DNA from 2 places in the Romboutsia sp. BSD2780061687b_171204_C1 genome. Region 1 is predicted to be linked to the other one. Evidence: riboswitches for the same ligand, from Rfam matches in the RefSeq annotation. Region 1 holds a riboswitch; the other holds the start of a gene.
What was found. A riboswitch is a leader RNA that binds a small molecule or an ion and turns the genes downstream of it on or off. The one in region 1 is predicted to bind S-adenosylmethionine.
Positions count from the first base shown of each region.

Region 1 (6,335 bases):
AAGATTTAGTATACCTATAGTTTTACAATGAGGGCTGATCTTATCTAAACTAAATTTTCTATATAACTTTTTATTATAAATTTTGTTTTCTATTATACAATTATCTACAAATTTGGCTCCATTTATTTTTTTACAAAGATATACAGTCATATTATATTTCCTTAAGTGCTATATCAAAGTCATTTATTAAGTCATCTATATTTTCTATTCCAACAGATACTCTAATCATCTCTAAACTAACTCCACACTTTATCTTATCTTCATTAGACAGTTGGCTATGAGTAGTGCTAGCTGGATGAAGTACTGATGTTTTATTAAATCCAAGGTGTATTGCTAAATCTACTAATTTTAAAGATTTTATAAAAGTCTTAGCTTCATTTATTCCACCTTTTATACCAAATGTTAATATTCCACTTCCACCTTTTAAGTAAGTTTTTACTTTCTTATAATCTTCTCTACTTTCTAAGTATGGATAGTTTACCCAGCTTACTTTTTCATGATTTTCTAAATACTTTGCTAATACTAAAGCATTTTTACTATGTTTTTTCATTCTAAGATGAAGTGTTTCCAATCCTAGATTACTTAAAAATGCATTAAAAGGGCTCATTGTGCTACCTAAATCTCTAAGCAGTGATGCTCTTAACTTTGTTATATATGCACTTTTCCTAAATTCTTCAACATATTTAATATCATGACAACTAACATCTCCATCACTTAATAATGGATATTTCCCATTATCCCAATTAAAATTACCACAATCAATAACTATTCCTCCAAGTGCCACTGCATGACCATCTATATATTTTGATGTAGAATGTATAACTATATTTGCACCAAAATTTATAGGATTACATAAATACGGGCTTGCTACTGTATTGTCAACTATAAAAGGAATATCCCCCTTTTTAGCTATTTCACTTAATTTCTTAAAATCTAATATATCTAGTCCTGGATTTCCTATAGTTTCTCCATATATAGCTTTAGTATTTTCATCTACTAAGGATAGTATATATTCTTTATCATCATTATTGGATACAAATTTTGTTTCTATTCCAAAACTTCTAAGAGTTATATTAAATAAATTATAAGTTCCACCATATAGTGATGATACTGATATTATATTGTCTCCACTTTTGCATATATTTAAAATAGCTAAAAGCACCGCCGATTGTCCTGAACTAACTGCAACTGCTCCGACGCCACCTTCAAGATATGCTATTTTTTCTTCAAAATTTGCTACTGTTGGATTGCTTATTCTACTATACATATGGCCATCTGCTTTTAAATCAAATATATCTGCCACTAAGTCTGGATCTTCATATTTGAAGGTTGTACTTTGAACCAAAGGATACACCATAGGCTCCCCAACATTTGGTTTATATCCCCCTCTTACACATAAAGTTTCCTTGTTATAATTTTTCATAAAAAAAGCCCCTTTTATCTAGGAAGCCTTTTATTAACGCAACAAATCAATATGCCTTTTATCTCTCAGGAAAACTCCTGCAGGATTTAGCACAATTCTAACTAAGTTAGCTGTTGCCAGGCTTCATAGGGCCAGTCCCTCCACTATTCTTAATAAAAGACTTTCTACTTATTTTTATTATTTAATAAGTATTATATATTATAATTATCGAAATTATAATTTAATAAATTAATTTATATATATATTTATATGTATATGTTCATAAAATATTTTATACTATAACTTACCATTTTTGCTTAATTATTGATTATTCCAAATTACTATATTCTATAAAATTTTGTCTAGTTTTGAGTTTTTACTACATATTTATTTCTAACCTCTTTAGGTAGAATATTCCATACATAAACTGCTAAAGAGAAATCTAACATACTATGTATTATAGTTCCAACTCCTATTAATCCTATAACAGATACTAAAAAACCTTGATTATAAAATCCTTCCGAAAGGTTTGATGAAAAATAAAAAGGTATAATTACTAAAACTTCTCCAATAGCATGAATTAATCCTATAACAAATGAATATCCTAAAGAACTTTTTATACTCTTTATAAGATCCCTATTTTTGTTTAAGTAAATACACCCAATACTAACAAATAATAAATGACTTAGTGCTCTAATTACAATTGGTAATGGGAAACCACCAAATAAAAAACCTATTGTAGTTCCAAGTGTTACAAATAGAACAGTCTTTGATGATATAAACATAGCTATAAATATTGGTATATGACTAGCTAATGTAAAAGATGCCGGTTCTAATATTATTTTAATTGGTGAAAACATTGGTATAATAATTCCCATTGCACATAAAAGTGCTGATAATACAATATTTTTAGTTCTCATATCTCTCCTCCAAATATATTTTTTAATTTAGTATATTTAATTCATATTACATGTGTCTTTACATATATATTTACAGTTTAGTGACTAAATTTATAATTGTCAAATACTTTTTTATGTTTATTCATTTAAGCTTGCTTACATATATAAAATTAATTTATTCATATTTATAATTTTTTAATATTGATAATATCAACTAATATGCTATAATTTACATAAATTTTCAATGAGTGGTGATATTATGAATGAATATATTGGGATAATCATAAGAAATCAAAATGATAAGTTTTTACTTTGTGATGGAAGCTTTTATATAAAAACTAAATTAGATTCTAATAGGGATATTAAGAATATAATAAAAACCGAAATATACAATGTATTAGAAAAAGACATATTTAAGATAAGAAAAATTTTTGAAGAAAAAATTATTCATATATATGAAGAAATAACACTTTACTTAGTTGATGTTGGAGTTTATACCAATGACTATGATTTTATGTCAATAGACAAGATAGTAAGTGAAATTATAAATTTTGATGATAAAAATTTTTTTAATGAATATATATTAAAACCTGAAGAATACTCTAACATACTCTCAACTACATTTACTTTGCTTATGCTTGTTATCACAGTTAATATATTTCATTTACCACAATTTATACATAATATTTCTTCATATACTCTGAGTGGATTTTCACTTATTTTTATATATTCAATATTTAATAAATACTTAAAACCAAAGTTAATAAAATACTTATCTTACTTTAAATTTAATGTTAAAATTGCTAACTATATAACATCACTTTTACTAGTTATATATTGTATAATAACTTTATTTTAAATACTAGCTATCTATATATGAATCTATAATCAAATTTTTAAGTAAAATATAATACAAAAGCTACTTTAACTTTATATAATTTAATGATTTTTTATTCTTTTATTATCAATTCATCCTTTACTTTATAAAGATTCAGCAGTATAATAATGCCGAATACATCAATTTATAATTTTTTATAAAATAAATATATAATAATGATTTTATAACCAATATAGACTTAACTAATAAAATTTATAGGTTGCTTATCTTATTTCTTAAGCCATACAAATAAATTCATTTCAAAACACTTTACAAAAGACAACTTTAGGAGGATGACTTATGTGTTTAAAATTAAGAAAAATAGCAATAGTAGGTACGGGACTAGTTGGGTCTAGCTGTGGATTTGCACTAGTTAATCAATGTGTATGTGATGAGCTTTTAATGATTGATATAAATGAAGAAAAAGCTAAAGGCGAAGCTTGGGATTTAACTCACGGAGTAGAATTTATGTCTCAAAGAACTAAAATAAGACAAGCAACATTTGCAGATTGTAGTGATGCTGATATTGTTATATTTACTGCAGGACCAGCACCTAAACAAGGTCAATCTAGACTTGATACTTTAGAAGTTAGTGCTTCTATATGTAACTCAGTAATTAAGGAAATAATGAAATCAGGATTTGATGGTTTCTTTGTAGTTGCTTCAAATCCAGTTGATATAATTTCATATCATATATGGAAGTTATCTGGACTTCCTAAAAACAGAATAATAGGAACAGGAACTACCATAGATTCATCAAGATTAAAAAACTTCTTATCTAAATATTTAGATGAAGTGGACACAAGATCTATACATGCATATTCTATGGGTGAACATGGAGATTCTCAAATGGTTCCTTGGTCAAATGTTAGCATTGCAGGTAAACCGCTTTTAACCTTAATTGAAGAAAACAAAAAACTAAAAAAAGAAATAGATTTAGATAATTTAGTAGAAAAAACTGCTAAAGCTGGTTGGGAAGTATACAATAGAAAAGGTACTACTTACTATGGTATAGCTTCAGCAGTTGTTGGAATCATAAAATCAATATTTAGTGATGAAAGAAGAATCTTACCAGTTTCAGCTTTACTTGAAGGTGAATATGGAGAAACAGATGTATATACAGGTGTCCCAACTATAATAGGTATAAATGGAGCTGAAAAAGTTATAGAAATCGATATGACTGAAGAAGAAAAGGCTAAGTTTAATAATTCAAATAATATACTAAGACAATATTTAAAAAGTATTGGATATTAATTTATATTTAAATAAAAAGTAAGGAGGAACGATTTGTTCCCCCTTACTTTTTATTTAAATTATATAGTTTCATCTCAGTTTTAATATACAATATAGATTAATATAAATACCCTTTTTCAGTTAAAGAGTTTACAACTTGTTCGTAAGTTTTTTCATCTTTGCACTTTATCGTGTGAAGATGTACACCATCTGTTAAATGAGATAGAGGGCTAGTTTCTTTTGAATTTAACTTGTTTATAAATTCTTTTACATCTCTTCTACATTCTAAGTGCAGATTGCCACTAATTTGACCATATATACTATGCTCTACTATTACATCTTCAACTATAACACCTTCATCAACTATAGTATTTAATTCATCTTCTATATCTTCTTTATCATGCTTACAAGCTATAGTTTTTATTATATAATTGTCTTCTTTATTGTCATTTAATATATACCCTCTTGGAGTAGATATAATATGGATGCCACTAGCTCTAAGAAGAGCAACATCTCCTACTATAACTTGTCTACTTACATTAAGTTCACTTGATAGTTTTGATCCACTCACAGCTTTATTTTTATTTTTTAGTAGATTTAATATCTTATCTCTTCTATCTGAACCTGTCATTTTAATACCTCTTTTCATATACATGCTATTTTTATTATATCTTAATAAATGTTGCTTATCTATAAAATAATATAAAATATCTATAGCAAAACTACATTTAATTCATAATAAAAGTCTGAGTATAATACCCAAACTGTTATTATTTATATAATATAATTTTAATATATTTAACAGTAAACTCTTTAATTTATTATGCCAATTTAATCACTGTACCATCTTTAGTATCTTATTATAATTATATATATTTTTTTCTTATTTAATATATAAATTTGATACTATTAACTACAACCAGTGCATCCATGGCAGCCTGCACCTTGAGGCATATTATCAACATTTATTATAAATCCGTTAGGTGTTTCTATAATTGTCACATCTTTATATTTCTCATACTCTAACTTATCCATAACAAAATGTAGTCCATCTATAAAATACTCCACATCGGATTCTTCTTTTTCATCTAATGCTAGATTAAATATTGCTCCGCTACATCCAAATCCTGCAAAATATATTCTTATTGTGCCCGGTTTATCTTTATTTTTTTTCTATTATACCTTTTAATAAATTTATTGCAGATTGTGGTAAATTTACCTTCATATCTAGTACCTCCATCTATTTATATATACTTATACTTATTCAATAAATAGATTATTGATGTTATTTAAAACTAAAAATTGATTGGTAATAATGAATTAATAACTAAGACTAAATATAAAAGTATAATAATGATATTTAACCATTTATATATGAACAATATAGCTATAAACTCTCGAATCAGCGCGCTTGGGAGAAAATAAAAAGCTGTAGGAGCTCCTACACCATTTGCCTTTAATCCAACCTTACGAGCAAATATTGATGCACGGAATACATGATAATTATTAGTTACAAAAATACATTTATAATTACCTGATTTATCCATAATTGCCTTAGAAAACTTCATGTTCTCATACGTTGTTGTGGATTTATCCTCAGCAATAATATCTTCATTATTTATACCTTGTGATATTAAGTATTTTTTCATAGCATATGCTTCTGAAACTAACTCATCTGGACCTTGACCTCCAGATACAATTATCTTAGGTAAATTCCCTCTGTCTTTTTGATCTTTATATATATCAATTCCTTTATCTAATCTACTTTGTTAAAAGAGGTGGTACTCTATCTCCAATCAATCCAGAACCAAGAACTATTATATAATTTATATTGTTTCTTACTGGTATCACTTGGTATATATATGAATAAATTAAATAGCTTATAAACATAAATCCTAAATATACTGACATTACGATTTTTGAT
Region 1 is NZ_JADMRK010000004.1:48,838-55,172, forward strand. It holds partial or broken gene I2H23_RS09430 (homoserine O-acetyltransferase/O-succinyltransferase family protein) at 1-150, opposite strand, end outside; gene I2H23_RS09440 (O-acetylhomoserine aminocarboxypropyltransferase/cysteine synthase family protein) at 152-1,423, opposite strand; SAM riboswitch class I at 1,479-1,582, opposite strand; gene I2H23_RS09445 (hypothetical protein) at 1,765-2,322, opposite strand; gene I2H23_RS09450 (hypothetical protein) at 2,561-3,160, shown strand; gene I2H23_RS09455 (L-lactate dehydrogenase) at 3,479-4,432, shown strand; gene I2H23_RS09460 (transcription repressor NadR) at 4,530-5,060, opposite strand; gene I2H23_RS15380 (hypothetical protein) at 5,321-5,479, opposite strand; gene I2H23_RS09470 (YdcF family protein) at 5,707-6,159, opposite strand; gene I2H23_RS09475 (hypothetical protein) at 6,173-6,335, opposite strand, start outside.

Region 2 (6,335 bases), 150 kb from region 1:
TCTTTTAAACCGCCAGATTGCGTATTCATCTTAAATAAGACATCTAGTAAATATTCACATATTTCACAAATTGCTGATATGCCCATTGCAAAGAAGAAAAGAATCATACATATTAAAAGTTTATTATTTTTACTACTAATATTTTTTAGTATATTAAATCCAATTTTAACAGATATAAATCCAGACCAAAAATGAAGAAAATCATCATAAAATGGGATTATATCGTAAAGTCCATAACATGAACCTAGTAAAAAAGAAGATAATATAAAAATGTTTCCAATTATGTACAATGGGCAGTCAAGTATAGCTAAGTTTTTTAAATAAGCTTTAGTAAGCACAAAAGTAATTATAAGCGAAATTAAGCTAATTACGCTTTTTCCAAATTCTTTGTTAAATAGAAAAAATATTATAGATAAAATATAAATAATGTAAAGTAATATACTAAATTTCTTAATATCTTTATGTTTCATAGCAATTCCTACCTTCCATAATTATTATATTATTATGTGCATACGTATAAATAAAATGTAAGTTTAATTTATATAATTTAATTTAGCTGAAATATAAAAAAATAAATAGAAAAATAAATTATTTTGTTTTAAAACTTACTAATTTGGGTATATATGTATTAGAAATATTAGAAAAATAGTAAAAAATGGTATAATACAAATTAACAATAGGAGTGATGAGCATGAGTTTAGCAAAAAAAATAGAACAAAAGAAAAAAGCTAAAAAAGCAAAAGAAAGAAATAAAAAGATAAAAATAGCTACACTAGGTGTTGCAACAGGTGCTATAACAGGAATACTAGGTGGGGTTTTATTAGCTCCTAAGTCAGGAAAAGAAACTAGAGAAGATATAAAAAATACAGCTAAAGATATAAACACAAATGTAAGTGAAAAGGCTGCCAAAACAAAAGAAAAATTAACTACAAATGTAAATGAATCTAAGAGAAGAATAAAAGAGTATTTAGATAGTAAAAAGAAAGAAAATGAAGACGTAGTAGATACTAATGTTGTAGAATTATTACAAGCTCCACAAGAAGCTAAGGATAAAGAATAATTGCTATGGAGAATAACATTATGTACATAGATTTAAATGTAATATATATAATACTAGCATTATTAGGTATAGGTGCATTAATATTTTTAATAATAACTTTAAAAAATATTAATGAATTTATTAAAAATATCAATACAGTGGTATCAACAAATTCTGATGACATACATACAGTAGTAGGTAAATTACCTAATTTAGTTGATAATATCAGCGATATTAGTGAAAATGTAAAAGACGTTGCGGAAGTTGCAACAGATGTAACAGCAGATATAGTAGTGGCTAAAGAAAATGTAAAATCTAATGTTGAGATATTTACTGAAATATTAAATATATTAAAATCTGTATTTATTAATAAATAGTCATAAAAGTCATAATTAAATCATAATTTAATTATGACTTTTTTTATTTGCTAATATATCATAATAAATTAAGATGTATAAAAAATTAATATATATAATTTATAAGTAGATTTATTAGAATAATTAAAAAATAATATTGACAAAATTGTGAAAATTAACTATTATATAAATAATTAAATAATTCTTATCAAGAGTGGCGGAGGGACTGGCCCGACGAAGCCCAGCAACCAGTATTATTATACGGGTGCTAAATCCTGCAGCATAAGCTGAAAGATGAGAGTATAATTTTTGCTGTCAAAGCCTGAGTTATCTCAGGTTTTTTTTATTAAAAAATATCAGGTATATTTAAATAAATTAAAATTATACTCTTTAGAAGTTTTAATATAAAGGGAGGTATATTATGAAAGAAGAAGCAAAAAAAGGTAGTATATTAGGATTATTACCACTGGGTGTATTTTTAATAGTATTTTTAGGTAGCGGGGTAATAACTGGGGATTTTTATAAAATGCCAGCAATAGTAGCATTTATAATCGCAACTATAGTAGGATTTTCTCTTAATAGAAAAGTTAGTTTAGGAGAAAAGATAGAAGTATTTTGTAAAGGAGCAGGTAATATAGATATAATATCTATGATTATGATATTTATACTTGCAGGTTCTTTTTCAAGTGTAGCTAAGGCAATGGGAGGTGTTGACTCAACTGTTAATTTAAGTTTATCAATTCTTCCTCCTAATCTTTTAGTATCAGGGTTATTTGTAATAGGATGTTTTATATCTATATCTATGGGAACATCAATGGGAACAATAGCAGCACTTGGGCCAATAGGCATAGGAATTGCAGCTAAAACAGGAATACCAGCACCATTAGTAATAGGAGCTGTTGTAGGTGGAGCTATGTTTGGAGATAATTTATCTATGATATCAGACACTACAATAGCAGCAACCAAAACTCAAGGATGTGAATTAAAAGATAAATTTAGAGTAAATTTCTTAATAGTTTTACCAGCAGCTATTATAACTGCTATATTATTAGCTACTATAACATCAGGGTATAGTTTAGGTGGTAGCACAAGCTATAGATATGATTTTATAAAAGTTTTACCATATTTAGGCGTTTTAGTAGGGGCTTTATGTGGAGTAAATGTATTTGTTTTACTTAGTTTTGGAGTAGTATTTGCAGGTGCAATAGGATTATTTACAAATTCATTTGGGTTATTTGGATTTATAGAAGCTATATCAGGTGGTATATCAGGAATGTATGAATTATGTCTACTTGTTATAATAATCGGAGGACTTGTAGAACTTATAAAATTAAATGGTGGAATAGACTTTATACTTAATTTTATAAGTAGTAAAATAAAAACTAAAAAAGGTGCAGAGTTTGGTATAGCAGCATTAGTAAGTATAGTAGATTTATGTACAGCAAACAACACTATAGCAATAGTAACAGCAGGGCCACTTGCAAAAGATATAGCTACAAAATTTGATATAGATAATAGAAAAACTGCAAGTATATTAGATATATTCTCATCTTGTTGGCAAGGCATAGTTCCATATGGTGCACAAGTATTAACAGCTGCAGGGATGGTAGGAATATCTCCTGTTGAATTAATTAAATATCTACATTATCCTTGGTTAATGTTAGCTTGTGGAATAATAGCTATAACATTTGGTATTCCAAACTTAAATAAAGTTAATAAAAGGAAAAAAGAAGTAGCTTAATGTAACTATAAAATTTTAGTTTCATATAATATAAAAAAAGAAATACTGGAGGAGATTATGGCATTAGGTGACTATGATTTCTTAGTAGGAGTAGTATCGACTTTTATAATAACATCATCTTATGAAATATCAATATATACTATAAATCAAGCTCGATGTATAGTTAAATCATATAAGTATATGAAACATAATAATACTTAAAAAGTGAAGTTTTAAAACTTCACTTTTTTTACGCTTAAGGAAATTATGATATTTCAAAAATTAGTAGATAATTATTACAGTTAAGTAATACCAATCAGTTTAGCGAGTGTAAAAAATAAACTTAATATTTTACATTCGTACAATAATAGTTAAATTAACTGAAATATCACATAAAGTTTATAATTAGCATAATTATAATAAATATTATTATGAGAAGGTGAAATATTATTTATGAATAGATACTATAGACAGATAGATTACAGCAAATTTGATAAAAATATGGAAGAGTTTGTAAATGAGAATCATATAAAAAGTGATACAGGCTATATTATAATTACATCTACTAAAGATAAACTTACCTATATATTAAAAAAAGTAGATGATAGATTTAAGGTACTGCACGTTTGGAGTAGCACTGTAGGAAAAAGCTCAACTCCTACAATAAAGGGTATATTTAAGTCAGGTATAAAGTATCCTGCTATAGGGGGAGAAAAAAGTTCAGCAAAATATGCAATGAATATAGTAGATGATTACTATTACCACTCAATACTATATGATCCTAAGGGACTTTATGTAATAGATGATAGACTTGGAGTAGCTATAAGTATGGGATGTATAAGATTAGCTACAGAAAATGCTAGATGGATGTATGATAATATACCTATTAATACTACTATAATAATAAAATAGTTATATAAAAATATAAATATCAAATAATAGTTATAAGAAATAAAAAGGAGATAATTTTATGATTAGCTTTGACCCTATTGAATGGATTGGATATTCAGCATCCTTATTTATAGTTATATCATTAACGATGACATCTATAGTAAAGCTTAGAATTATAAATTCTATAGGATGTTTTTTATTTGTAGTTTACGGATTATATGTAAAAGCATATCCTGTTGCCATATCTAATGCGCTTATAATTATTATAAATATATATAATTTATATAATATTTATAAATATAAAGAAAAAAATTAAATTACAAAATATTATTTAATAGCGTAGATATTTTATCTATGCTATTTTTTGTTAAAAGTAAATATTTTCTATATTAATAGATTAGATAAACTAAAATATTAAAAAGGTATAATATTTTAAATAACAATAGTGAGATAAAATATGTTTATTAACTAAGTAAATTGATATATTATATATAATAATAAAAATTATAATTAAAATAGAAAAGAGGACTAAATGTGAATAAAACAATAAGAGAGATTGATAAGGATATAAATAGATGCAAAAACTTAATTGAAGAAAATAACTATTTAGAAATAGTTATAGGATTAGAAGAACTAATAGATAAATATAATTCATGTATAGAAAATATAAAAAAATATGATGGTAGAGTATGGAATTACTCAAAATCTGATTTAGAAAAATTAATGAAAGAATTAGTAGGATACAAAAAAGAATTAAGTATAAGAGAATATAAAAAGGAATTAACTAAATTAGTAGATTCTTCAATAGATTATATTAAAAATCATGATACACTAAATAAAAGTAAAAAAATAAATATTATAGAAGTAATAAGAGATCTTCATAATATAAGCAATGAAGATCTAGGTAAAGAAAAGCTTTGGGAAGAGTTAAGAATATATATAAGGTTAGCAAGTGATGAAGATATAGAAGTAGGGAGTAAGTTGATATCTATTATTAACTATGTATTAGATTTTGACAAAGCTAAAAACTTAGTTCAATAATTACAAATAAATTAAACTAAGATAATATATTAAAATAAATTTATACTTTAGAATTATCTGTATATGATACATTATACAAATCATTTCTACGATGCTTTAATAAAGGTAGTTGATTTCTTATTTTTTCAACATATGAAAAGTCGATATCTGCTATAAAGTAGCCCTCTTTTTCATCTAATCTATTTAATACTTCCCCAAATGGAGAAACTAAAATAGAGTTTCCATAAGATATATAAGAAGAATTATTGTTTCGGGAAGAAGAACATCCTATTGTATAAACTTGATTATCAACAGCTCTAGATTTAAATAGTAGCTCCCAATGAATAGGTCCTGTAGTCATGTTGAATGATGCAGGAACTATTATAGCCTTAGCGCCTTTATCAACCATTATTTTGCATATCTCAAAAAATCTAAAATCATAGCAAATACAAAGACCAATTTTTCCAAATTCAGTATCAAATACTGTAACATCATTTCCAGATGATAATGTATCAGATTCTAAAAATTTTTGGCCAGCATCTATAGAAATATCAAATAGATGTATTTTTCTATGTTTTGCTATCTTATTTCCACATCGATCAAAAACATAAGAAGTATTATATATTTTACTATTATCTTTTTCAGGAATGGATCCAGCTACCAAATATATATTATATTTTTTAGCTATATCAGATAAAATATTATAAAGATTTCCTCCTTCTACCTCACAATAAACAGGAAAATTCTTATTATCATAAGGGCAGCAAAACATTTCTGGAAGTATAACTAAATCTATTTTAGATTTATTAATGGCTAAATTTATATATCTCTCTATAGTGGATATATTCTTTAATTTATTAGAATTAACATCTATTTGTATAACTAAAGTTTTTATAAAAATCACCTCAATTTAATTAAATCTAGTATAAGATATTTATATTTTAATAGTAGTTTATCTATACAAACATTGCATTAAAAAAATGAAAATATATGAAATCAATTTATAAAGTAACAAATAAAATAATGGACACATATTATATAAAGAATGAACATTGTCATCAAGGGGGATTTAAAATGGATTGTTTACAAATAAAAGAAGGAAAATCTTTAGTTAGAGTATTTCAGGCCGCTCCACAAATCGGTAAAGTAGACATTTATATTGATGGGGCACTTGTATTTAGCGGATTAGATTTTATGGAATTTACAGAGTATGTAGAGTTAGAAGAAGGAGAACATACAGTAGGTATATACTTATCTGGAACTACTGAAAATCCAGTTATAAATCAAATGCTTGAAGTAGATGAAGGGC
Region 2 is NZ_JADMRK010000004.1:200,385-206,719, reverse strand. It holds gene I2H23_RS10215 (hypothetical protein) at 1-470, opposite strand, end outside; gene I2H23_RS10210 (YtxH domain-containing protein) at 692-1,060, shown strand; gene I2H23_RS10205 (hypothetical protein) at 1,066-1,416, shown strand; SAM riboswitch class I at 1,598-1,696, shown strand; gene I2H23_RS10200 (Na+/H+ antiporter NhaC family protein) at 1,817-3,136, shown strand; gene I2H23_RS10195 (hypothetical protein) at 3,194-3,337, shown strand; gene I2H23_RS10190 (L,D-transpeptidase family protein) at 3,569-4,027, shown strand; gene I2H23_RS10185 (YgjV family protein) at 4,086-4,322, shown strand; gene I2H23_RS10180 (hypothetical protein) at 4,541-5,047, shown strand; gene I2H23_RS10175 (carbon-nitrogen hydrolase family protein) at 5,088-5,930, opposite strand; gene I2H23_RS10170 (DUF4397 domain-containing protein) at 6,101-6,335, shown strand, end outside.
Region 2: another riboswitch for S-adenosylmethionine. It lies ahead of I2H23_RS10200 (Na+/H+ antiporter NhaC family protein); the one in region 1 lies ahead of I2H23_RS09440 (O-acetylhomoserine aminocarboxypropyltransferase/cysteine synthase family protein).